DNA from 3 places in the Paenibacillus litoralis genome. Region 1 is predicted to be linked to each of the others. Evidence: a T-box and tRNA genes for the amino acid it is inferred to sense, from the RefSeq annotation. Region 1 holds a T-box; the other regions hold tRNA genes.

Region 1 (6,813 bases):
ATGGACAAGCTCCTCAAGGAGACGCTGTCGTTGACAGGGGGATTCGAATGAAAAAGGTCGGCATTATGGGCGGTACGTTCGATCCGATTCATCTGGGCCATCTGATTGCTGCCGAAGAGGCGCGTTCGGGGGCCGGGCTCGACGAGGTTTGGTTTATGCCGTCGAACGTACCGCCCCATAAACCGAATGCGCCGAAGGCATCGCCGTCCGAACGCCTCGATATGGTACGGGAGGCGATCGAAGGGCATCCCATGTTTCGTGCGATCGATATCGAGCTGACGCTCGGCGGCACCTCGTATACGTCCGAAACGATGGCTGTTTTACGCGGCTTGCATCCGGACATCGTTTTTTCGTATATTATCGGAGCGGATATGGTCATGTACCTGCCGAAATGGCATCAAATCGGGGAACTTGTTCGTCAGATCGGATTTATCGGACTTCAGCGGCCCGGTTACGATTTGCAGCCGGAGCTGCTGCCGGATTCGATTCGGGACAAGGTAACGCTTGTGCCGATGATCCCGATCGAGCTGTCCTCGACGGAAATCCGGGAGCGAATGAGGACGGGACGGGCAATCCGTTTTCTCGTGCCCGAACCGGTGAGGACGTATATAGAGAGGAATGGGCTGTATGAATCGTGAAGCGATGATGGAAGAAGTGCGTTCGCAAATGCCGGCGAAACGCTGGGAGCATACGGTCGGCGTGATGAAGAGCGCGGTTTTGCTGGCCGGACAGTATGGCGCAGACGTACAGAAGGCCGAGCTAGCCGCGTTGCTTCACGACTATTGCAAATATTGGCCGGTTGATAAGCAGAGAAGCGTGCTTGAAGAGTGCGGCGAGCTGGGCGATTTGCTGGAATACGATAAAGCGCTTTTGCATGCGCCGGCTGCTGCCGTTCTTGTATGCAATAAGTTCGGCATTGAAGACGCGGAAGTACTGGATGCGATTCGTTATCACACCTCCGGGCGCGTCGGCATGACGCTGCTTGATAAAATCGTCTGCTTGGCGGATTACATCGAGCCGGGAAGAGATTTTCCCGAAGTCAATCTGCTTCGCCAGTTGGCGGAAACAAGCTTGGAAAAGGCGCTGATCGCCGGTTTCGACTCGACGATCTCCTATCTGCTCGGCAAAGGGCAGAAGGTATACCCGATGACGCTGCTGGCGCGAAATGCTCTGATTGACGAATGCAGAGGCAAATAACGGAGCGGAACTTTTGAAATGATATAGCAATAAAGTCCCGAATAGCGGAAGAACGAACCGAAAAGAACGGCTTTACGCTGCGGGAATTAAGGGAGGAAGCTGTTTTTGAACATGACACCTGAACGTTTGATGAAAATGGTTTACGGCGCAGCCGAGGATAAAAAAGGAATGAACCCCGTCGCGCTGGATCTGCAAGGCATTTCGCTGATTGCCGACTATTTCGTAATTGTGCACGGGAATTCGGAGACGCAGGTTCAGGCCATCGCAACGGAAATCCGCAAAAAAGCGGAGGAGCACGGCGTGCGCGTGCGCGGTCTGGAAGGGATGGACACGGCGCGTTGGGTGCTTGTCGATCTCGGCGACGTCGTCGCTCACGTCTTTCATCGCGACGAGCGCGAATACTATAATCTCGAGCGGCTTTGGTCCGATGCGAAAGTGGTTGCGAACGTATGACGATGACGGCCGGAACGACCGTATCGCTAGAGGTCGCAAGGGAAGTATCGCCATACGGATATTTTGTGACCGATGGTTACCAGGACGTGCTCCTGCACTATACGGAGATCGTCGGCAGCGTGAAAATCGGCGACAAGCCGGATGTTTTCCTCTATTACGATACGGAAGACAGGCTCGCCGCTACGATGCGCAAACCGCTGCTGCAGCTGGGACAAACGGCGCTTCTGCAGGTGGCGGACCTTCATCCGCGCTTCGGCGCTTTTCTCGATATGGGACTCGGCAGGCAACTGCTGCTGCCCTATAAAGAACAGCCGGAGCTTAAGGAGCTCCGGCCCCAAGTCGGGGATTCCGTCTATGCGGTGATGACCCACGATAAGCAAGGGCGGCTGATCGCCAGGCTGGCCGGCGAGCCGGAACTGGCGGACATGGTTTTCCACGCTCCGACCTCTTGGAAGAACGAATGGCGTTCCGCTCGCGTATACAAATCGCTCCAGGTCGGGACGTTCGCCGTGGTCGACGGGGGCGTGCTCGGTTTTGGCGCTCTCGGCATGGTCCACGCAACGGAACGGGTAGGCTTGCCTCGGGTAGGCGAGGAGATCAAGGTGCGTATCGCATTTATCCGCGAAGACGGAAGAGTCAATCTTTCGATGCGGCAGCCGAAGCATGTCAGTCAAGGCGCAGACGCCGACGTCATTATGGACTACTTGCGGGAGCGTCCGAACCAGTCGATGCCGTATTCCGACGCGACGCCTTCCGACATTATTACGTCCAAATTCCATATGAGCAAAGGGGCTTTCAAGAGAGCGCTAGGCAAGCTCATGAAGGAAGGCCTGATCGAGCAGAAGGAAAATTGGACGTATTTGAAGCAGCAGGATGGGGAGAGCAATGATCCTGCTTGAAAGCGAAAGGACGTGACGAACGATGGCCTATCGGCAATTTGCCTCCGTCTATGATCGTTTGATGGCGGACATGCCATATGCGGACTGGCTTCGTTTCGCGGACGATTGCTGGAGAAGGTTCGGCAGGCCGGCGACCGTCGTCGACCTCGGCTGCGGAACGGGGACGATCGCCGTCCCGATGGCCGGGCAAGGCTTTCAGGTAACGGGCATCGATATTTCGGAGGACATGCTCGCGATCGCGCAGCAAAAAAGCGACGCCGTTTTCGGAAACGCCGGTCGAGGTCCGGTTTGGCTCAAGCAGGACATGCGCCATTGGCAGCTGCCGAGTCGTGTGGACGCCGTCGTATCGTTCTGCGATTGCATGAATTATTTGCTGGAAGAGAGAGATCTTATCCGTACGTTCCGGCAGACGTTCGATGCGCTCAATCCGAAAGGTTTGTTCGTCTTCGACATGCATACGCCTAATCAGCTGCATGCGTACGCCGAGTCGCAGCCGTTCCTGCTTGATGAGGAAGAGATCGCATACCTCTGGACGAGCGAATGGGACGATCGAAGACAGGAAGTCGAGCATCAGATCACGTTTTTTGTCAGCGAGACCTTGATGGAATCCGACAGTCAAGAGGGACGGAACGCGAGCGACGGCGGAGCCTCCCGTGACCGTTTTCGCCGGTTCGAGGAGTCTCATATCCAGCGCGCTTACCCGGAGGAATGGGTGAAGAGCAAGCTGCTGGAGGCGGGTTTTGCGAGCGTATCGAGTTTTGCGGATTTCGGCTGGGAGCAGCCGGATGAGAAGACGCAGCGTATTTTTTATGTAGCTTGCAAGGGATAAGATCCCGGATTAAAGCGCGTATCGGTTGAAGCGCCGTTCCTCGTGCTCAGCCGATTAGGATTGTTTGCCGGCCGGCTTGACAGCAAACGCCATTTTTCCCTATAATCAAAGGAAATGTTGGAATAGAGTAAGGCAGTGACAAGGAGTAGTAGCTGCGAACTCATTTTTCAGAGAGCCGGTGCAGGCGGTGCAAGCCGGTAAATGAGCGAAGCGAACTCGCCTTCGAGCCAGACGGTGAACGGGAACGGTCAATCGGTCCCGCAACCTGATCGTATGCCTGCGTTAAAGGCGTCTGAGTGGGCATGAACGCAAGTATTCGTTCGTGTCAACTAGGGTGGTACCACGGGAATTCAACCTCTCGTCCCTAGCCTTTGCGCTAGCGACGGAGGTTTTTTTGCTTCAAGAACGATTAATCAGGCTCCTCGTCCTATCGGTTTGAATAAACGAAAGACAGCGGAGATCACATTAGGAGGAAGTATTATGGTGCAGGAAGGCAAAGAACAGCAAGGGTATCAGCCGTCCGTATTGGAGCCGAAATGGCAGCAGTACTGGGATGCGAATAAAACGTTCAAAGTGCAGGAGAACGTCGATAAACCGAAATTTTACGCGCTCGACATGTTTCCGTATCCGTCGGGAGCGGGACTTCACGTCGGTCACCCAGAGGGCTACACGGCGACGGACATCGTTTCGCGCTTCAAAAGGATGCGCGGCTTCAACGTGCTGCATCCGATGGGCTGGGACGCGTTCGGATTGCCGGCCGAGCAGTACGCGCTGCAAACCGGACGTCATCCGCGCGATATTACCGTAGAGAACATTAACAATTTCCGCCGTCAAATCAAGTCGCTCGGCTTCTCGTACGACTGGGACCGCGAAATTAGCACGACCGACCCGGATTACTACAAATGGACGCAATGGATTTTTATCCAGTTGTATAACAAAGGCCTTGCCTACGTCGACGAAGTGCCGGTTAACTGGTGCCCGGCACTCGGTACGGTTCTGGCCAACGAAGAAGTGATCGACGGCTTGAGCGAACGCGGAAACCATCCGGTCATCCGCAAGCCCATGCGGCAGTGGATTCTGAAAATTACCGAGTATGCGGAGCGGCTGCTGGAAGACCTGGAGGAGCTGGACTGGTCGGAAAGCATTAAAGACATGCAGCGCAACTGGATCGGAAAATCGAAGGGAGCGGAAGTACAATTCGCGATCGACGGGCATGACGCCTCGCTTACGGTATTTACGACCCGGCCCGACACCTTGTTCGGTGCGACTTATTGCGTACTGGCGCCGGAGCATGAACTGGTTAAAGTCATTACGACGGCCGAACAGAAAGGCTCCATAGAGGATTATCAGGACAAAGCCGCACGTAAAAGCGACCTGGAACGTACCGACCTCGCTAAGGATAAAACCGGCGTGTTTACCGGTGCTTATGCGGTGAATCCGGTTAATGGAGCGAAAGTGCCGATCTGGATTGCCGATTATGTGCTGGCCGGTTACGGGACTGGCGCGATTATGGCGGTTCCCGGCCATGACGAGCGGGACTACGCGTTTGCGAAGCAGTTCGACCTTCCGATTATTGAAGTCGTTCAAGGCGGCAACTTGGCGGAAGCCGCTTATGCGGGCGATGGGGAGCACGTCAATTCGGACTTCCTGAACGGCCTGAGCAACGAGAAAGCGATTGCCGCTATGATCGAATGGCTGGAAGCAAACGGCAAAGGCAAGGGCAAAGTGACGTATCGTCTTCGCGACTGGCTGTTTAGCCGCCAGCGTTACTGGGGAGAACCGATTCCGATTCTGCATCTGGAAGACGGCACGATGAAAACCGTTCCGTTGGAGCAGCTTCCTCTCTTGCTGCCGGATGTCGAGCAAATTACGCCGTCGGGAACCGGCGAATCGCCGCTGGCTACCGTTGAGGAATGGGTCAACACGATCGATCCGGAAACCGGCATGAAGGCGCGCCGCGAAACGAATACGATGCCGCAATGGGCCGGCAGCTGCTGGTATTATTTGCGCTTTATCGATCCGCATAACGACGAGCAGCTCTGTTCGCCGGAGAAGCAGAAGGAATGGTTGCCTGTCGATTTGTACATCGGCGGAGCGGAGCATGCGGTGCTTCACTTGCTATATGCGAGGTTCTGGCATAAGGTATTGTACGATCTGGGCGTCGTGTCGACGAAGGAGCCATTCTACAAGCTGGTCAACCAAGGCATGATTCTCGGCGAAAACAACGAGAAAATGAGTAAATCGCGCGGCAACGTCATCAACCCGGACGAAATCGTAAACGAATACGGCGCGGATACGCTGCGGATGTACGAAATGTTTATGGGGCCGCTGGAAGCGACAAAGCCTTGGAACGTAAACGGCGTAGAGGGATCATTCCGGTTCTTGAGCAGGGTTTGGCGGTTGTTCGTGAATGAAGACGGTACCTTAAGCGGCAAAATCGTCGACGATGAGTCGCAAACGAGCGAAGCCTTCAAGAAAACGTGGCACAAAACGGTGAAGAAAGTGACCGAGGACTACGACGCGCTCCGTTTCAATACGGCGATCAGCCAAATGATGATATTCGTCAATGACGCTTACAAAACGGAGAAGCTGCCGCGTTCGGCCATGAAGCATTTCGTGCAGATGCTGTCCCCAACCGCTCCGCACATTGCGGAAGAATTGTGGGAGCGTCTCGGCCATGCGGAAAGCGTCAGCTACGAGCCTTGGCCGCAGTACGACGAGGCTTGGACGGTCGACAACGAGGTGGAGATCGTAGTCCAGGTCAACGGCAAGATCGTTGAACGGGTAGCGATCCCGGCCGATATGGACGAAGCTTCCATGCAGGAGCTCGCGCAGTCGCTCGATAAAGTGAAGGATGCCATGGCGGGCAAATCCGTTCGCAAAGTAATCGCAGTCAAAGGAAAGCTGGTCAATTTGGTGGTTGGATAAGATCGTATCGTAAGAAAGCCGGCGGATTTCCGCCGGCTTTTTATTTTTTGCATGTTTGGCAGGTACGGTAACATACGGCTATGTACATACGCATACTATAAGGCACCGCCATATTTCCGACAAATATCGAGGAATAATGTGACAAAAGACACAAAACTAGCATATGACAAAAGTCCTATATATCGTGATATAATGGTATGAAATTAGGATGAAAGTAGTAATCGTGATAATGATTTGGCGATAATCGTTTTCCGGTTAACGCGGGGGGTGGAAGTATTGTGGTTCGTTCTGCTGTCCGGAGGCTCGGGAAAACGTCTCTGGCCGTTGTCAAACGACAGTCAATCCAAACAATTTTTGCAAGTTCTGGACGGAGAAGACGGTTCGCCAATCTCCATGCTTCAGCACATCTGGGGAAAGTTTAAAGCCAGAGGCTTGCAGGATCGCTGTTTGGTCGCCACTTCTGCTGAGCAGGAGATATACGTAAAGCGGCAGCTGGGCGAGGATGTG
Region 2 (6,813 bases), 2.6 Mb from region 1:
TTCCCCTACCCGACAGCGTGCTATTTTGCTTCCATATCGTCGGTTTTCTCAACTAAACGCCGGCCTCGTCAGCCAAACGCTTTTTCTCTATTGTAAACAAAAAATGTACGTTTGACGAATTTCTTTCCGGCCGCTATGACCTGCTTCGCAAACCCCAGCACCCCAATGCCCGCCGGCTTCAGCCAAGGCCCCTTAAACGGGCTTCTGCGCGCCTGGGGAGTCACCGCCAACATGCACCACAGGAGCACAGATCCCATCGTGATCTGGCTGACGCTAACGTCGAGCTCATTCCAGCCGCCGGCAAGCGCCATTTTGACGAGGGGCGAGATGAGCCCGAATCCGGACGCCCCGATCACGACAAGCGCGATAGCCGCCAAGCGTTACTTGCCCATTCCTCCTGCCCTCCACATGGAAGAAAGAGCCGGACAGCCTCACTAGTAAGGTCGCCGACTCCTGTTCAATCATTCAAATTACGCCGTCAACCGTCCCGTTAAAACTAGTATACGAAGCGGTTGCTCTCGCGTTTCAATTTGTTCCATCCGTCCGTTGTTGCTGCTGCGAATCCTATCCGAAAACGGATCAGCCCGTGTTCCGAAGCCCCGCTGCGATTCCGTTGATCGTCAGCAGCACCTCGCGCAGCAGACCGTTATCGTCTTCTCCGCGTTCTCTAAGCTCACGAAGCTCCGTAAGCAAGCCTACCTGCATGTAACTTAGCGGATCGACGTACGGATTGCGGAGACGAATCGATTCCTGCAGAATCGGCACATTGTCCAAAATATCCTTTTGGCCCGTAATTTCGAGAATCAGATTGGACGTCAACTCGTACTCTTCTTTGATAAGCGTGAAGATACGCGTGGCGACATCCTGGTTTTTGACCATACTGCCATATTCGTTCGCGATCGTCAAATCCGCTTTGGCGAGCGCCATCTGCAGGTTGTCGATCGTCGAGCGGAAAAACGGCCATTTGGCGTACATCTGCTGAAGCTGCTTCATATTGTCCGGATTGTTCTGCAAGAAGCTCTGAAGACCGGTTCCTGCAGCATACCATGCCGGCAGCAAATACCGCGTCTGCGTCCAAGCGAATACCCAAGGAATCGCGCGCAAATCTTCAAAACGGTCGCCATTCTTACGCTTCGACGGACGCGAGCCGATGTTCAGCTCTCCGATTTCAGGCAGCGGCGTCGTTTCTTTAAAGAACCCGTAGAAATCCGGATCGCGGAAAATGAGATCCTGATACTTGTTCTGGGCCTGCTCCGAGATGCCGAGCATGATTTTCTCCCACTTGTCTTCCGAAACGTCGCTCTGCGGGTTCTTGGCCATTGTGGATGCCGTAATCAGCGCCCAAGTCGCCTGTTCCAGACTGCGATAAGCAATCTCCTTGATCGCATAGCGCTGCGACAGAACCTCGCCCTGCTCGGTGATTTTGATGCCGCCGCCGACCGTGTCGGCAGGCTGCGCCAGAATGCTCCGGTTGAGCGGCATTCCGCCGCGTCCGAGCGCTCCGCCGCGCCCGTGGAAAAACTTCAGCTTCACGCCGAATTCGTTAGCCGCCTCCGTGATGCACTTGAGCGCTACACGCAGCTCCCAGTTCGCGGTAAGCACGCCGCCGTCCTTGTTGCTGTCCGAATAGCCGAGCATGATTTCCTGCAGTTCGCTCAGCCCTTTCAAGCTGTCGCGGTATGCGGGGATCGCGAACAAAGTGCGCATAATATCCGGAGCGGCATGCAAGTCGTCGATCGTCTCGAACAACGGAACAGGCTGCAGCGTACAGATCACTTGCCCGCTGCGTTCGCGGCGGTACAAGCCGACTTCCTTGCTGAATACCATCACTTCAAGCAGGTCGCTGGAGTCCTGGGTCATGCTGATCAAATAACTGTTGATACAGCCGCGCCCGAACTCTTCTTGCGCTTTGCGGATCGTCCGGTATACGTTCAAGCATTCTTCGGTCGACTCGGTATACTCCAAATATTGCGAAGTAATCGGACGCGGATCGTTGAGCACGGATGTAAGCAGCGCGGTCTTCTCCTGTTCGGAAAGCTCCGCGTAGTTATCCGAAACGCCCATCTTCTGCAAAATTTCGGTCATCGCATTTTCATGCTCTTTGCTGTGCTGTCTGACGTCCAGAGCGGCCATATGGAAGCCGAACAGCTCGACTTGACGAATCAGCTTACGGACATATTTGTCGCTTATATAGTCCGCGTAATGACCTCTCAGGCTGCGGTCGATGATTTGCAAATCCTCGAGCAGTTCTTTGGAGCTGTTGTAGCGGTCTTGTTTCGCCGGTTGAGGCTGCGGTTGACCGATATTGCGAAGCTTTTCCAGCATGTATTTGATTTTGATGCGGTACGTTTCCCGGTCATTGCGCCAGAGCTCCTCCGGTTTCAATTCGAGCCGTTCGCTATCCCGCTTGATCGAATCGTACAGCTCGCCCGAAACCGCAGCGATGCTGTTGCTGAAGCTGAGGTGAGCCATTAAACCGCGGAGAGCGTCATCGTATTTCCGAAGCGCGAGCGCGCGGTGCATGCCAAGCGTTTCCCAAGTAACTCGGGAAGTAACCGAAGGATTGCCGTCGCGGTCTCCGCCGATCCATGAACCGAAACGAAGGAAAGACGGCACATGCCACGAGGCGTCTGGATAATATTTATTCAAGCAGCGCTCCAGCTCTCCGTATACTTCCGGAAGTACCTCGAACAACGTCTCGTCGAAATAATACATGCCGTTTTTGACTTCGTCGATAACGGTTGGCTTGCGTTCCCGCAGCTCGTCGGTTTGCCACAGCGTCAGCACTTCGCCTAGCAGCGTTTCGCGAAGCTGATCCCTCTCCCGGTTCGTCAGCATCGGATTGTCGAGCTCCAGCACTTCGCGCGCGATACGCTGATGAATGTCGAGCACCGCACGGCGGGTTGCTTCCGTAGGATGCGCCGTCATGACCAGCTCAAGCGAAATTTTTTGCAGGATATCGTTCACTTCGTCGGCTCCGGTCCCTTTCAGGCTGAGCTCCTTCACAACGCTCTCGATCGACCCCGGCTGGATCGATTCGCCTGCCGTTCTCTCGTAGTCGCGTTTACGACGAATCCTATGGTTTTGTTCGGCAATATTGACAAGTTGAAAGAAGATGGCGAATGCGCGAATGACTTTCTTACGCTTATCCGGGGCAAGCGATCCGATCGTACTCTTAAAGCGATCGTATAGCTCCGGCGTAAATTGAGCCCGCATCGACTTGCTCATTTCCCTGATTTGCTCAACGATATCCAGTAATTCAGTACCGCCTTGATGAACCAGCACTTCCCCCAAAATGCTCGTGAGAAAGCGAACGTCGCGGCGCAGCAACTGCTTCGACGAATCGTTCGACAAGGAGCTTCTAGCTTCTGACATAAGTACCTATCCTTTCTGTCTGGTAAGCCTCATCCTGATGATTTAACCATTTTGTCACATTCCTTTATTTTATCACAATTATCGCTTTTGCGTAGCGCATTGCTAAAACTTTTTGGGCAATCATTTTTTTCTAAACAACTTATGAAAACAACAAAAAAAGCCTTCTATGCAGAAGGCTTCGTTATTTGCTCTTATGGAGCGGGTGATGGGAATCGAACCCACGCTACCAGCTTGGAAGGCTGGAGTTCTACCATTGAACTACACCCGCTTAAAAATATGGTCGGGACGACACGATTTGAACATGCGACCCCCTGGTCCCAAACCAGGTGCTCTACCAAGCTGAGCTACGTCCCGAAAATGAATGGCGCGCCCTGAGAGATTCGAACTCCCGACCTTTTGATTCGTAGTCAAACGCTCTATCCAGCTGAGCTAAGGGCGCAATTCATGAAGTTGTAAACTTTGCCGAAGCAAAATTATTTATGGAGCGGACGACGGGAATCGAACCCGCGACCCTCGCCTTGGCAAGGCGATGCTCTACCGCTGAGCCACGTCCGCATGTTGGTGGTGAAGCTTTTCATTGACTCGACGCTGATTTGATGCAGTTGTCATTGCTTCTTTCGAAGTTCGTTTCTTATGCTTGCCTCAGCGGCGACAAGAAATAATATAACAAATATTAAAATGAATTGCAACTGTTTTTCTAAAAAAATTAAAAAAAAATTATAAATGCCAGATTTACAGGCGTTCAGGCCTTGTTCTGCTTGCGATTTTACTAATAAATCACGATTGACTAGGGAGGGGTAATACGAAGTCTAAGTGCTCAATCGACTCTAAAAATCGGGGAAGCACATACCGAGCCCCAGCTAATCTGCGAAACGATCTAAGTACAAGCCTCATTCCTCTGCTCACCGACGGAAGCCTTCGACATCATCCTTCATCCGGATAGCTCGCAAGGAGCGTGTAGAGCCTTAATACCTGCTAACCTGGCTGCTTAGGATCCCTTGCTTAACAGAAGGGCCTTACTCCTATTACCTATGTCGACGTAAAGCGTTATCAGCTTACGTACATTACACACAAAAGAATCAATAGCCTGCAGCTTATTAGGGCAGCAAAAGGCCCATTTACCACATCGAGTGCTAAACAGCAGGGGAAAGCAGCCTCTTAGCGGATGAGAGCGCCTGGAGGGCCGCTATTGCCGCTATGGCGAGCTAAGCAGTCGCCCCTTCCTGGGATCCTCGTTTAGCGTTTTGATCTCTGAAAATGTTTTTACTTCGCAATCGTGTTCCGCGTTCTTCTCTTCACCCATTACCTGAAAATGCATGGACATGTTCTAACGGTTATACATCTTCAACTAACACCACTCACCGGAAAACGATCACATCCCTTCTATAGAAGCTGCCTTTGTTCGTCTGTATTGTGAGCTTGATCAAAGACGACATTCCACCCCGCTTATATTTTAGCTCCCATATAGAGAGCAGTCTCGTACTACGGCGTTATGGAGGGCCTGTAACGGCGCAGAATGCCTCCATAACCACTGTAAGCTCATTCTACCCTTATACAGAGAGTTCTACCGCTGTAATAAGTAAATAGCAGCCTTCGTACGCTACGGTCTCGCCTGTTGTGTACATCAGACAGCCCCTCGACACTCCTTCAAACTTTCACTATTCCGTACATGACAAAATCCACCACCCAAGAGCTTACGTCTCCAGTTGAATGGCGGTTGGCATATAAGATATAGCGTTAATCCATGGAAAAGTATTATCGACAAAAGGATTAAGTATTGAAACCAAACAAAAAAGCCTTCAATCCGCATTTGCTTCATGAAGGCTTACGTTTATGTATGGTGCGCGTAGAGGGACTTGAACCCCCACGGTCGCCCGCCAGATCCTAAGTCTGGTGCGTCTGCCAATTCCGCCATACGCGCATAAAACTGGTGAGGCATGTAGGACTCGAACCTACGACACCCTGATTAAAAGTCAGGTGCTCTACCAACTGAGCTAATGCCTCATAAAATGGCTGAGGATCCAGGATTTGAACCTGGGCATGACGGAGTCAAAGTCCGTTGCCTTACCGCTTGGCTAATCCCCAATAGAACATGGTGCCGTCGAGAGGACTTGAACCCCCAACCTACTGATTACAAGTCAGTTGCTCTACCAGTTGAGCTACAACGGCTCGTACCTATTTAAATTATGGTGGGCGCTGACGGGATCGAACCGCCGACCCTCTGCTTGTAAGGCAGATGCTCTCCCAGCTGAGCTAAGCGCCCTTAAAAAATGGTGACCCGTAGGGGATTCGAACCCCTGTTACCTCCGTGAAAGGGAGGTGTCTTAACCCCTTGACCAACGGGCCGGAATTGCTGGAGCTTCCAACCGGAATCGAACCGGTGACCTCATCCTTACCATGGATGCACTCTACCTACTGAGCTATGGAAGCATATGGCTCCCCGAACAGGACTCGAACCTGTGACAACTCGATTAACAGTCGAGTGCTCTACCAACTGAGCTATCAGGGAATATTGTCGCAATAGCAAGAGCCAGTCCTACTATTGCGTTTGCTTGGCAACGTCCTACTCTCCCAGATCCCTGCGGATCAAGTACAATCGGCGCTGGAGGGCTTAACGGTCGTGTTCGGGATGGGTACGCGTGGTTCCCCTCCGCCATCGTCACCAAACATGTTGCCCATATACAGGGGGTTTACTCCCTGAAAACTAGATGCGAAGTTCTGCATTCATCCTTGTTCCTTTTGTAGTCCTTACACCTGTCGATGTAAAGATGTTGGATAAGCCCTCGACCGATTAGTATTCGTCAGCTGCATGCATTGCTGCACTTCCACCTCGAACCTATCTACCTCGTCGTCTTCAAGGGGTCTTACATACTGGGAAATCTCATCTTGAGGGGGGCTTCACGCTTAGATGCTTTCAGCGCTTATCCCGTCCGTACTTGGCTACCCAGCGATGCTCCTGGCGGAACAACTGGTACACCAGCGGTACGTCCATCCCGGTCCTCTCGTACTAAGGACAGCTCCTCTCAAATTTCCTGCGCCCGCGACAGATAGGGACCGAACTGTCTCACGACGTTCTGAACCCAGCTCGCGTACCGCTTTAATGGGCGAACAGCCCAACCCTTGGGACCTACTTCAGCCCCAGGATGCGATGAGCCGACATCGAGGTGCCAAACCTCCCCGTCGATGTGGACTCTTGGGGGAGATAAGCCTGTTATCCCCAGGGTAGCTTTTATCCGTTGAGCGATGGCCCTTCCATTCGGTACCACCGGATCACTAAGCCCGACTTTCGTCCCTGCTCGACTTGTCTGTCTCGCAGTCAAGCTCCCTTATGCCTTTGCACTCTTCGAATGATTTCCAACCATTCTGAGGGAACCTTGGGGCGCCTCCGTTACGCTTTAGGAGGCGACCGCCCCAGTCAAACTGCCCGCCTGACACGGT
Region 3 (6,813 bases), 1.4 Mb from region 1:
TAAGATCCATTGTCAAGAGGGAAACAGCCCAGACCATCAGCTAAGGTCCCCAAGTGTGTGTTAAGTGGGAAAGGATGTGGAGTTGCAAAGACAACCAGGATGTTGGCTTAGAAGCAGCCACCATTTAAAGAGTGCGTAATAGCTCACTGGTCGAGTGACTCTGCGCCGAAAATGTAACGGGGCTAAACACGCCACCGAAGCTATGGCTACAGCAGCAATGTTGTTGGGTAGGGGAGCGTTGTGTATAGGTTGAAGGTCGATCGTAAGGACGGCTGGACAGTACACAAGTGAGAATGCCGGTATGAGTAACGAAAAGACAAGTGAGAATCTTGTCCGCCGAAAGCCTAAGGGTTCCTGAGGAAGGCTCGTCCGCTCAGGGTAAGTCGGGACCTAAGGCGAGGCCGAAAGGCGTAGTCGAAGGACAACAGGTTGATATTCCTGTACCACCGTAGCCGTTTGAACGACGGGGTGACGCAGAAGGGCAAGGACGCAGACGGATGGAAGTGTCTGTCCAAGCAGTGAGGCTGATGTGTAGGCAAATCCGCACATCGTGAAGGCTGGGCTGTGATGGGGAGGGAAATTTCGAAAGTACCGAAGGTCTTGTACTCATGCTGCCAAGAAAAGCCTCTAGTGAGGCGAAGGTGCCCGTACCGCAAACCGACACAGGTAGGCGAGCAGAGCATGCTAAGGCGCGCGGAAGAACTCTCGTTAAGGAACTCGGCAAAATGACCCCGTAACTTCGGGAGAAGGGGTGCCTCGGTAGGGTGAATAGCCCGAGGGGGCCGCAGTGAAAAGGCCCAAGCGACTGTTTAGCAAAAACACAGGTCTGTGCGAAGCCGCAAGGCGAAGTATACGGGCTGACGCCTGCCCGGTGCTGGAAGGTTAAGGGGAGCGGTTAGGGGTAACCCGAAGCTGTGAACCGAAGCCCCAGTAAACGGCGGCCGTAACTATAACGGTCCTAAGGTAGCGAAATTCCTTGTCAGGTAAATTCTGACCCGCACGAATGGCGTAACGACTTGGGCGCTGTCTCAACGAGAGATCCGGTGAAATTTTAATACCTGTGAAGATGCAGGTTACCCGCGACAAGACGGAAAGACCCCATGGAGCTTTACTGCAGCTTGATATTGGACTTGGGTACGATCTGTACAGGATAGGTGGGAGCCTTAGAAGCATGAGCGCCAGCTTGTGTGGAGGCGACGTTGGGATACCACCCTGATCGTATCTAGGTTCTAACCTACTCCCGTGATCCGGGAGAGGGACCGTGTCAGGCGGGCAGTTTGACTGGGGCGGTCGCCTCCTAAAGCGTAACGGAGGCGCCCCAAGGTTCCCTCAGAATGGTTGGAAATCATTCGAAGAGTGCAAAGGCATAAGGGAGCTTGACTGCGAGACAGACAAGTCGAGCAGGGACGAAAGTCGGGCTTAGTGATCCGGTGGTACCGAATGGAAGGGCCATCGCTCAACGGATAAAAGCTACCCTGGGGATAACAGGCTTATCTCCCCCAAGAGTCCACATCGACGGGGAGGTTTGGCACCTCGATGTCGGCTCATCGCATCCTGGGGCTGAAGTAGGTCCCAAGGGTTGGGCTGTTCGCCCATTAAAGCGGTACGCGAGCTGGGTTCAGAACGTCGTGAGACAGTTCGGTCCCTATCTGTCGCGGGCGCAGGAAATTTGAGAGGAGCTGTCCTTAGTACGAGAGGACCGGGATGGACGTACCGCTGGTGTACCAGTTGTTCCGCCAGGAGCATCGCTGGGTAGCCAAGTACGGACGGGATAAGCGCTGAAAGCATCTAAGCGTGAAGCCCCCCTCAAGATGAGATTTCCCAGTATGTAAGACCCCTTGAAGACGACGAGGTAGATAGGTTCGAGGTGGAAGTGCAGCAATGCATGCAGCTGACGAATACTAATCGGTCGAGGGCTTATCCAACATCTTTGCATCGACAGGTGTAAGGACTACAAAGACACAAAAAGGACAAAAAAACATTACTTCGCATCTAGTTTTCAGGGAGCAAACCTGATATAATGGATAAACATTCCCTGATAGCTCAGTTGGTAGAGCACTCGACTGTTAATCGAGTTGTCACAGGTTCGAGTCCTGTTCGGGGAGCCATCTGGAGAGGTGTCCGAGCTGGCCGAAGGAGCACGATTGGAAATCGTGTAGGCGTCACAAGCGTCTCGAGGGTTCGAATCCCTCTCTCTCCGCCAGATCTACATCATCTACATAGGGCCCGTTGGTCAAGGGGTTAAGACACCTCCCTTTCACGGAGGTAACAGGGGTTCGAATCCCCTACGGGTCACCATGAAGTAAGGGCGCTTAGCTCAGCTGGGAGAGCATCTGCCTTACAAGCAGAGGGTCGGCGGTTCGATCCCGTCAGCGCCCACCATAAGATTTTCTTTAACGACGCGGGGTGGAGCAGCCCGGTAGCTCGTCGGGCTCATAACCCGAAGGCCGCAGGTTCAAATCCTGCCCCCGCAACCAAACAACATATGGAGCTGTGGTGTAGAGGCCTAACATGCCTGCCTGTCACGCAGGAGACCGCGGGTTCGAATCCCGTCAGCTCCGCCATCTTTACTCTTAAAGCAAATAAGCAACACTCGGCTCGGTAGCTCAGTCGGTAGAGCAGAGGACTGAAAATCCTCGTGTCGGCGGTTCGATTCCGTCCCGAGCCACCATTCTTGATAATTGAATATGCCGCTGTAGCTCAACTGGTAGAGCAACTGACTTGTAATCAGTAGGTTGGGGGTTCAAGTCCTCTCGGCGGCACCATGTAACATGGAGGATTAGTGAAGTGGCTAAACACGGCAGACTGTAAATCTGCTCTCTCTGAGTTCGGTGGTTCGAATCCATCATCCTCCACCATTTTTGTAGGGGCATAGTTTAAAGGTAGAACAAAGGTCTCCAAAACCTTTGGTGTGGGTTCAATTCCTGCTGCCCCTGCCAAAGCACAACAATTTTATGGCGGTCGTGGCGAAGTGGTTAACGCATCGGTTTGTGGATCCGACATTCGGGGGTTCAATTCCCCTCGATCGCCCCATAATTTTTAAAATGAAGCAACAACGGTTAATGGGGATTAGCCAAGCGGTAAGGCAACGGACTTTGACTCCGTCATGCCCAGGTTCGAATCCTGGATCCCCAGCCATTTATGCGGACGTGGCTCAGCGGTAGAGCATCGCCTTGCCAAGGCGAGGGTCGCGGGTTCGATTCCCGTCGTCCGCTCCATAGTACGGCGCCATAGCCAAGAGGTAAGGCAGAGCTCTGCAAAAGCTTTACCCCCAGTTCGAATCTGGGTGGCGCCTCCACCTACTTGCCGGAGTGGCGGAATGGCAGACGCACAGGACTTAAAATCCTGCGGGGGCGACCCCGTACCGGTTCGAGTCCGGTCTTCGGCACCAGACGTATTACTTTGTGCCCTTAGCTCAGCTGGATAGAGCGTTTGACTACGAATCAAAAGGTCAGGAGTTCGAATCTCTTAGGGCACGCCATTTTTACAAGTTTTCATCATATGCCGGTGTGGCGGAATTGGCAGACGCGCGCGACTCAAAATCGTGAGGGAAACCGTGGGGGTTCGAGTCCCTTCACCGGCACCACATTAACCATCGAGAGCCTTTGAAATCAATTGATTTCAAAGGTTTTTTTGTTATATCTAGGTCTGCTATAGATAAATACTGAGGAAGCGCTCATGAGATCAGGCCAGCAGCTGAAGCAAGATCAGTCTCGAGACGGAGAAACCTTTCAATCCTGAGCCTCTATCCGATCGGCCGCAGAAATTTGTATACTGGATAACGTAAGACGGAGGAAGCGATCTAGCCTCAATCCTATCCTTGTCTCTTTACAACGTAACAGTGTTATGTTACATTCGTTTCGGAGGAGATGGCAATGGACCGTGATCTGATATCGAAAAAGGATCTTCTCGAGTTGACGGGTATTTCATACGGGCAGCTCTATCGCTGGAAGAGGAAGCAGCTGATTCCGGAGGAGTGGTTTATACGGAAATCGACGTTTACCGGACAGGAAACGTTTTTTCCTAAGGAGCTTATCTTATCGCGAATCGAGAAGATCGTGGATCTGAAAGACGATTTGTCGTTAGACGAACTGGCGGGAAAGCTCTCTCCGCTGCTTTATGACACGAATTTGCGGAAGGAAGAGCTTTTGAGACGTAACATTGTTTCGAGGGTAGTCCTAGATAGGTTCGGAACGAAAGAGAAAGACGAAGGGCTTCTTACGTTCGAGAAGGTTTTGTTCTTGTTTACGATCGACAAGCTGCTGCAAACCGGGGAAATGAGCCTGGAGGAAGGCGGGCTGCTGCTTCAAGCGCTGAACGAACACTTTTCGAAATTCGAAGGAAGACCTTGCGATTTGTTTTTCCTTCGTAAGATGGGGGTATCGACGTTCGCGCTGTTAGCAATGCCGGGAGAGCTGTATTTTGAAACCGGTGTGAAGATCGTGGCTCGTTTGTCGCTGCCTGCATGCATAGAAGAGCTTAAAAACAAGCTAACCTAGGAGGAAGCATGATAGAGGAATCGAACAGAACGGATCTGACCATCAATGGCATGGGAAATGCGTTTGGGGGCCGTTACCGTACCGTAAACATGGAAGGCGTCGGGAAGGTGGACGGCGATATATTTTGCGAGAGTTTCAAAGCAAACGGGGTTGCTACCGTGAAAGGAAGCATTCAAGCGGCGCGATTTGAAATGAACGGCAAGCTGAGCGGCGAAGGCAACCTGACATCGTTAACGCTACTCGTAGATGGGCATATGAGTTTGAAAGGCCGGCTGCATGGCGAAGAGATGAGGCTGAACGGAATGATCAAAGTGAATGGCGATTGCGAAGCGGAGCGCTTCAATCTGCAAGGCGGCTTTACGATCGACGGTCTGCTTAACGCGGGTACGATCGATATCGCTCTGTATGGCCGCGGGCAAGCTAAGGAAATCGGCGGGGACAGCATTCATGTCAAAAAGTCGAATCATTCCAGCTGGGGACGCCTGGTATCGTGGATCCTTCCCGTGTTTGAGCCGCATTTGTTTGCGGAGACCATCGAAGGGGACGACATTCGCTTGGAGGAGACAACGGCAGCTGTCGTACGAGGCAATCGCGTTTATATCGGCCCCGGCTGCGGCATCGGGCGCGTCGAATACGGCACGGAGCTCGTGGTGCATCCTGAGGCGAAGGTAAACGAGCGAATTCGCAGCTAATGAATCGAGCACGCTCAATAAGGAGGATGCGAAATGACGCAGGACAGGAATAGAAATATGAAGATAACCGGAATCGGCTCCGCTTCCGGAGGCGTCTTTCATAGCGTCAACATTATGGGCGAAGGACGCGTTCAAGGCGATCTGTTGTGCGACGAGTTCAAATGTATGGGCAACTGTGCGGTACAGGGAAGCCTCCAAGCAGGCCGATACCGGTTCCAAGGGGAAGTCTCAATCGACGGGGACCTGCAGGCTGCCGTATTAACGGGACTTGGGCAAATTCTCGTTAAGGGGAATGTGCGCGGAGACTCGATTAAAATGACGGGACAGCTGATCGTAAAAGGGGCATGCGAGGCCGACAAGCTTCAGTTGAACGGCGCGATGGACGTCAGCGGGCTGCTCAATGCTGAACAGCTTAGCATCAATCTCTTCGGTCCTTGCCAGGTGAAGGAAATAGGCGGTGGACGCATCTCCGTACGCCGTAAGAAGTGGATGGCGGTAAAGGAATGGTTCACCCCTTCCGGAGTAACCGAATTGAAGGCCGATACGATTGAAGGCGACGATATTTATTTGGAGCATACGCAGGCCGCTATCGTCAGAGGGAATAACGTAACGATCGGACCCGGCTGTGAAATCGAGCTGGTGGAGTACCGGAATTCCCTGCAAACTAGAAAAAGCGCAACGTTACGGCAGCAATGTAAAGTTTAACGAATACTTGACGGTAAAGGAGTCAACCCATTCCATGGTACAGCAAAAAAGCAGGTTAGGGCTAGTTATTACCGGGCTGCTGCTCGGCATTTTCGTAGCGGCTATCGATAATACGATCGTAGCTACCGCAATGGGGACGATCGTCTCGGATCTTGGCGGACTCGACAAGTTCGTCTGGGTAACATCGGCTTATCTCGTAACCGAGATGGCCGCTATGCCGATATTCGGCAAGCTGTCCGATATGTACGGACGCAAACGGTTTTTCGTATTGGGGATTGCGCTGTTTTTGCTAGGCTCGATTCTATGCGGTACGGCGAACAGCATTGTGGAGCTGAGTATCTATCGCGCCATTCAAGGCATTGGCGGCGGGGCGCTGGTGCCAATCGCGTTTACAGTCATGTTCGATGTGATCCCGCCGGAAAAAAGAGGCGGCATGGGCGGCTTGTTCGGCGCCGTTTTCGGTACCTCGAGCTTATTCGGACCGCTTCTCGGCGCGTATATTACGGACTATATTCAGTGGCGCTGGATTTTCTATATCAACCTGCCGATCGGGTTGGTCGCGCTGGCGCTGATCGTCTTTTTCTACCATGAATCGATGGAGCACTCGAAGCAGAAAATCGACTGGTGGGGAGCAGCTACTCTCGTTGGCTCGATCGTATGCCTCATGTTCGCGCTTGAGCTTGGCGGACAAGAGTTCGCCTGGGATTCCGCGGTAATCATCAGCTTGTTCGCGGCGGCGGCCGTGCTTATGGCCGTATTCCTCTATGTGGAGACGAAAGCGGAGGAGCCGATCATTTCGTATGCGATGTTCAAGCATCGGCTGTTCGCGGCCAGTACGCTGGCTGGGCTCTTCTACGGGGCGGCGTTCATTACGTTCGCGATGTACATCCCGATTTATGTGCAGGGGGTAACCGGCG

What was found. A T-box is a leader RNA that pairs with one kind of tRNA and senses whether it is charged. The one in region 1 lies ahead of leuS (leucine--tRNA ligase), so its partner is inferred to be a tRNA-Leu.
Region 2: it has a tRNA-Leu gene. The T-box ahead of leuS (leucine--tRNA ligase) is inferred to sense a tRNA for this amino acid. The anticodon was not compared.
Region 3: it has a tRNA-Leu gene. The T-box ahead of leuS (leucine--tRNA ligase) is inferred to sense a tRNA for this amino acid. The anticodon was not compared.

What each region holds. Positions count from the first base shown of each region.
Region 1 covers NZ_CP176395.1:5,750,990-5,757,802, reverse strand. Annotated here, with positions in the region: gene ACKGJP_RS24480 (nicotinate-nucleotide adenylyltransferase) at 48-638, shown strand; gene yqeK (bis(5'-nucleosyl)-tetraphosphatase (symmetrical) YqeK) at 628-1,197, shown strand; gene rsfS (ribosome silencing factor) at 1,309-1,650, shown strand; gene ACKGJP_RS24465 (S1 RNA-binding domain-containing protein) at 1,647-2,549, shown strand; gene ACKGJP_RS24460 (class I SAM-dependent DNA methyltransferase) at 2,572-3,378, shown strand; T-box leader at 3,505-3,747, shown strand; gene leuS (leucine--tRNA ligase) at 3,859-6,306, shown strand; gene ACKGJP_RS24450 (sugar phosphate nucleotidyltransferase) at 6,583-6,813, shown strand, end outside.
Region 2 covers NZ_CP176395.1:8,395,071-8,401,883, forward strand. Annotated here, with positions in the region: gene ACKGJP_RS35240 (hypothetical protein) at 69-377, opposite strand; gene ppc (phosphoenolpyruvate carboxylase) at 580-3,375, opposite strand; tRNA gene ACKGJP_RS35250 (tRNA-Gly) at 3,570-3,643, opposite strand; tRNA gene ACKGJP_RS35255 (tRNA-Pro) at 3,653-3,729, opposite strand; tRNA gene ACKGJP_RS35260 (tRNA-Arg) at 3,738-3,814, opposite strand; tRNA gene ACKGJP_RS35265 (tRNA-Gly) at 3,856-3,930, opposite strand; tRNA gene ACKGJP_RS35270 (tRNA-Leu) at 5,214-5,296, opposite strand; tRNA gene ACKGJP_RS35275 (tRNA-Lys) at 5,304-5,379, opposite strand; tRNA gene ACKGJP_RS35280 (tRNA-Gln) at 5,386-5,460, opposite strand; tRNA gene ACKGJP_RS35285 (tRNA-Thr) at 5,469-5,544, opposite strand; tRNA gene ACKGJP_RS35290 (tRNA-Val) at 5,563-5,638, opposite strand; tRNA gene ACKGJP_RS35295 (tRNA-Glu) at 5,647-5,721, opposite strand; tRNA gene ACKGJP_RS35300 (tRNA-Thr) at 5,730-5,805, opposite strand; tRNA gene ACKGJP_RS35305 (tRNA-Asn) at 5,809-5,884, opposite strand; rRNA gene rrf (5S ribosomal RNA) at 5,926-6,042, opposite strand; rRNA gene ACKGJP_RS35315 (23S ribosomal RNA) at 6,147-6,813, opposite strand, start outside.
Region 3 covers NZ_CP176395.1:7,158,327-7,165,139, reverse strand. Annotated here, with positions in the region: rRNA gene ACKGJP_RS30160 (23S ribosomal RNA) at 1-1,925, shown strand, start outside; tRNA gene ACKGJP_RS30155 (tRNA-Asn) at 2,033-2,108, shown strand; tRNA gene ACKGJP_RS30150 (tRNA-Ser) at 2,112-2,203, shown strand; tRNA gene ACKGJP_RS30145 (tRNA-Glu) at 2,224-2,298, shown strand; tRNA gene ACKGJP_RS30140 (tRNA-Val) at 2,307-2,382, shown strand; tRNA gene ACKGJP_RS30135 (tRNA-Met) at 2,401-2,477, shown strand; tRNA gene ACKGJP_RS30130 (tRNA-Asp) at 2,488-2,564, shown strand; tRNA gene ACKGJP_RS30125 (tRNA-Phe) at 2,596-2,671, shown strand; tRNA gene ACKGJP_RS30120 (tRNA-Thr) at 2,690-2,765, shown strand; tRNA gene ACKGJP_RS30115 (tRNA-Tyr) at 2,774-2,858, shown strand; tRNA gene ACKGJP_RS30110 (tRNA-Trp) at 2,866-2,939, shown strand; tRNA gene ACKGJP_RS30105 (tRNA-His) at 2,958-3,033, shown strand; tRNA gene ACKGJP_RS30100 (tRNA-Gln) at 3,064-3,138, shown strand; tRNA gene ACKGJP_RS30095 (tRNA-Gly) at 3,144-3,218, shown strand; tRNA gene ACKGJP_RS30090 (tRNA-Cys) at 3,225-3,298, shown strand; tRNA gene ACKGJP_RS30085 (tRNA-Leu) at 3,306-3,391, shown strand; tRNA gene ACKGJP_RS30080 (tRNA-Arg) at 3,405-3,481, shown strand; tRNA gene ACKGJP_RS30075 (tRNA-Leu) at 3,504-3,586, shown strand; gene ACKGJP_RS30070 (YhbD family protein) at 3,876-4,499, shown strand; gene ACKGJP_RS30065 (hypothetical protein) at 4,508-5,191, shown strand; gene ACKGJP_RS30060 (hypothetical protein) at 5,225-5,896, shown strand; gene ACKGJP_RS30055 (MDR family MFS transporter) at 5,931-6,813, shown strand, end outside.